2 regions of the Polaromonas sp. P4_H1 genome follow, and region 1 is predicted to be linked to the other one. Evidence: predicted binding sites of a transcription regulator. Region 1 holds the regulator's gene; the other holds the start of a gene.
The links. Region 1 encodes NrdR, which represses ribonucleotide reductase genes. Its sites were predicted from a motif close to CACNANATNTNGTG; they were not measured.
Positions count from the first base shown of each region.

Region 2: a site for NrdR is predicted at 953-966, ahead of AC1DS5_RS23470 (ribonucleoside-diphosphate reductase subunit alpha). Genes of this name have one in related genera too.

Region 1 covers NZ_JBFUKG010000002.1:429,189-431,583, reverse strand. Annotated here, with positions in the region: gene AC1DS5_RS04860 (pilus assembly protein) at 1-495, shown strand, start outside; gene AC1DS5_RS04855 (GspH/FimT family pseudopilin) at 677-1,234, shown strand; gene nrdR (transcriptional regulator NrdR) at 1,278-1,727, opposite strand; gene glyA (serine hydroxymethyltransferase) at 1,755-2,395, opposite strand, start outside.
Region 2 covers NZ_JBFUKG010000024.1:73,388-75,782, forward strand. Annotated here, with positions in the region: gene AC1DS5_RS23460 (sigma-54-dependent transcriptional regulator) at 1-69, shown strand, start outside; gene ampD (1,6-anhydro-N-acetylmuramyl-L-alanine amidase AmpD) at 56-661, shown strand; gene AC1DS5_RS23470 (ribonucleoside-diphosphate reductase subunit alpha) at 1,137-2,395, shown strand, end outside.

The sequences.
Region 1 (2,395 bases):
ACCGTCATTACGGAGGCGGCTTTGTTCGATGCGAGCTCCGTGGCTTATGCGGGCACCGACAAAGGCTTTTTTGTTACCCTTCTTTTCACGGATGAAGATGGCAATTTGCTACGGGGTGAGAAGTCCGTGAATGCGCCCACCACGGTCAGGGGAACGACATTTTTTGGGACCAACGCACCCAAGTTGCCGAGTGCAACATCATGCGTGTCGAACTTGGGCGTCGCCAGGGGTTATGCCTTGAATCCATTTACCGGGGCACTCAGTTTCACGGAGTACGACGGTGGCGGCTTGCCGCCCAGTCCGACGACGGGCATCGTCACGATTCAGACTGCCAATGGACCCGTGAAGAAGACCTTTTGCGTGGGCTGCGGCGGCGGTGGTGGCGGCGGAGGCGGCGGCGGCGGCGGTGGGGATTGCAAATCAGCACTGGGGGTGTGCGATCAGACCAAGCCAGTACCCAAGAACGCGCGCCGGACCTACTGGTACAAGCAATAAGGCCTGCCTGATTGGTGCCACGCTTGTTGTTGGGTTGTGGTTAATGCCCCGGACTTATCCTCCAAATGCAGGATGGTAACTTCTTGATACTTTAGATACGATTTCGGCCATACCCTGTCTCGCCCTTGAGGTAGGAACTGGCCGGCTCAAGACCGGTCTCAACTATCGGGTGGAGGCGGGTTTGAGCAAGCATGGACGTTCCAGGTCTGGCGGCGTCACTTTGATCGAGTTGCTGGTGCTGCTGACGATTGTGGCGATAGTTCAAACGTTGGCGGCTCCGGCCCTGTCGGGGTTTGTCGATTCCATGAGGTTAACTGCGGGGATCAATACACTGTTCTCCAGTGTTCACTTCGCACGCAGTGAGGCGGTCAAGCGTAGTGCCCGGGTTGTACTATGCAAGTCGGCCACGGGTAACGGCTGTACCAGCACGGGTGGATGGGAGCAGGGGTGGATCGTTTTCCACGATGCCAACAACAACGCCTCGCTGGATGCGGGAGAAATACGGCTGTTATGGGAGCAGGCCTTGCCTCACCGATTACGGCTCGCAGGCAACAGCCAGGTCGCCAGTTATGTGTCCTACACCTCCGCGGGGACTACAGGCCTCACGTCGGGCGCATTTCAGGCCGGTACCTTCACACTTTGCCTGCAGTCATCTACTCCTGTGGAAGCCCGGCAGATGGTTATCAGCAGTGCAGGGCGATCCCGTACAACGAAGGCAATGGTGAGTCAGTGCCTTTGAGTCCATTAGACCTCAGGTCATCCAAGGCAGAAACACCTTGCGCCTAGCGCCTCACCTCATCCACCAGTGTCTTGAATTCATCAATGTCTTCAAAGCTGCGGTACACGCTGGCAAAGCGGATGTAGGCTACCTTGTCGAGTTTCTTCAGCTCCCGCATGACCAGCTCGCCGAGGCGGTTGGAGGCGACTTCCCGAACGCCCAGGCTGAGAAGTTTTTCTTCAATCCGCTCGATGGCTGAGTCGATTTGCTCTGTGCTCACCGGCCGCTTGCGCAGCGCCAGGTTCATGGAGCCCAGGATTTTGCCGCGCTTGTATTCAATGCGGCGTCCATCTTTTTTGACAATCGCCGGAAAATTGACGTCTGGCCGCTCGTAGGTCGTGAAGCGCTTTTCACACGCGCCGCACTGGCGGCGGCGGCGTATGAAATCTGCATCTTCCGACACCCGCGTTTCCACCACCTGGGTCTCAAGGTTGCCGCAGAAGGGGCATTTCATCGGTTTGCCAAGACGTCGACGTGCGCTTCAGCGGTAAACAGGGAAGCGGCTGGTCAGGGCATTGACCTTGGCGCGAACCGCTTCGATATTGGCGGCATCGCGGGGGTTGTCCAGCACATCTGCAATCAGGTTGGCCGTGATGCGCGCCTCTTCGTCCTTGAAGCCGCGCGTGGTCATCGCTGGCGTACCGATGCGCACGCCACTGGTGACCATCGGCTTTTCCGGGTCATTCGGAATCGCGTTTTTATTGATGGTCATGTGGGCGCTTCCCAGTACGGCTTCAGCTTCCTTGCCGGTGATTCCCTTGGCGCGCAGGTCGACCAGCATCACGTGGCTCTCTGTTCTGCCGCTGACAATACGCAAACCGCGTTGCGTTAGCGTTTCGGCCACGATGCGCGCGTTCGTCAGCACCTGCTGCTGATACGTCTTGAATTCGGGGGAAAGCGCTTCCTTGAAAGCCACCGCCTTGGCGGCAATCACGTGCATCAGCGGGCCACCCTGCAGGCCGGGGAAGATCGCGCTGTTGATGGCTTTCTCGTGCTCGGCTTTCATCAGGATGATGCCGCCGCGCGGGCCGCGCAGGCTCTTGTGCGTGGTGGACGTCACGACGTCGGCGTGCGGCACCGGGTTCGGGTATACGCCTGCAGCAACCAGGCCCGCGTAGTGCG
Region 2 (2,395 bases), on a different contig from region 1:
CGCTACCGGATTGCCCGCCTGAACATCGAGACACCCGGCGGCGATGACACATCCGATGAACCTGCCTGAACCCGACGGCACGCCGGCTGTCAGCGCGGCCTTGTGGCGGGATGGCTGGTATCGCTTCGCACGCACGCTGGCGTCACCGAATTTCGGCCCGCGTCCGTGCGGCGCACACATTGACCTGATCGTCATTCACTCCATCAGCCTGCCACCCGGCGAGTTTGGCAACGGCAACGTGCAGCGCCTCTTTACCAATCAGCTCGACTGGGAAGCACACCCTTACTTCCAGGGCATTCGGGGCCTGCAGGTGTCGTCGCACTTTTTCATCACCCGCACCGGTGCGTTGTGGCAATTTGTCGGCTGCGACGACCGTGCATGGCATGCCGGCGAGTCCCATTACCGGGGACGCGGCAACTGCAACGACGACTCGATTGGCATTGAACTGGAAGGGCTGGAGGGCAGCACCTTTGAAGCGCGCCAGTACGAGACCCTGGCGGGACTGTGTGCAGCGCTGCTTCAGGCCTATCCCATTGCCCACATTGCCGGGCACGAGCACATCGCGGCCGGACGCAAGCAGGACCCCGGCCCGGGTTTTGACTGGCCCTTGTTGCAACGCTCACTGGCCGCACCCGATAGGTATTTTCCCGCAATCGACTGAACTGATGCGGAGTCGGCAGCCCACCGATGGGCATGCATCGAATGGCTAAAAAATTAATGGCATTTTTACCCACCGAGCATTTGTCGGCCTTGACAGAAGGAAGTCTGCGCAAAAGCCCGTCGGCACTTCGTTTGTCTCGCCAAAGCCTGATCTGACAAGGCTTTCACGGCTATTCGCCACACCCATCCGGCGCCATCCGGCACGCAAAAAACAGCGTGAAAAAGGCCTCAGGACGCAAAAGCGAATTCAGTCGGCGATACACTACCGGTAGTGGCTTGTATTCCACTTGGACCCTAGGTATAGTGTCTTAGCCCTGATTCAGTTTGATGTAATTCGGGCGGATCAGGACGAGGAATATCACGAGGGATATCGCCAAGAAATCAGCTTGCGGATCTGACCAGCCTTCAGCGAACCAGTATCACCCTGAACACCACATCAAACCCAGTCACAAAACAAACAAAGCAAAGAGGAAGTCATGCAAACAGCACAACACGCAGTGCCCAATACGCCAGTTAGTCTGACCGGCAATCCGGTCAACAACGACAGCAACGCGCCAACCAACCCACTCGCCCATTACCAGATCATTCGCCGCAATGGTTCCGTGGTGCCGTTCGAGCCCAACAAGATTGCCGTGGCCATGATGAAAGCCTTCCTGGCCGTGCATGGCACGCAGGGAGCCGCTTCGGCCAGTGTCCGCGAAACCGTCGACGGCCTGACCCAGGCCGTCATTCGGGCCCTGATGCGCTCACGCCCCGGCGGCGGGACCTTTCATATTGAGGATGTACAGGACCAGGTCGAGCTGGGCCTGATGCGCGGAGGCCACCACGAAATTGCCCGCGCCTACGTGCTGTACCGCGAAAAGCGCAGCCAGGAACGCGCCCGCCAGCCGCAGACCCCGGCGCCCGAAGCCCCCATGCTGCATGTGACGGACAGGGGCCAGCGGGTCGCGCTAGACGTGCGCAATTTGCAGGCCCTGATTGAAGCGTCCTGCGCCAACCTGGGCGCCGATGTCAAACCTGACCCGATTGTTGCCGAGACCATGCGCAACCTCTACGACGGGGTGCCCATCGACGAGGTCTACAAGGCGTCCATCCTCGCGGCCCGCACCCTGATCGAAAAAGACCCTGACTACACCTACGCCACTGCACGCCTGCTGATGCACACCATCCGCCGGGAAGTCCTGGGCGAAGAAGTCAGCCAGGAAGAAATGCACACCCGCTATGCAGAGTATTTCCCGAAGTTCATCGCCAAAGGCGTGCAGAACGAACTGCTTGACGAAAAACTGCAGCAGTTTGACCTGGCCCGGCTGGGCGCGGCGCTCAAACCGGAGCGCGACCTGAAGTTTGACTACCTCGGCCTGCAGACCCTGTTTGACCGCTATTTCCTGCATGTGCGCAAACAGCGCATCGAACTGCCGCAGGCGTTCTTCATGCGCGTAGCAATGGGCCTGTCGCTCAACGAAATCGACCGCGAAGCGCGCGCCATCGAGTTTTACGAAATCCTTTCGTCGTTCGATTTCATGTCGAGCACGCCCACCCTGTTCAATGCCGGCACCCTGCGTTCGCAGCTGTCGTCCTGCTACCTCACCACGGTGGCCGATGACCTGGGCGGCATTTACGACGCCATCAAGGAAAACGCCCTGCTCTCCAAGTTTGCCGGCGGACTGGGCAACGACTGGACGCCCGTGCGCGCCCTGGGCGCCCACATCAAGGGCACCAACGGCGAGTCCCAGGG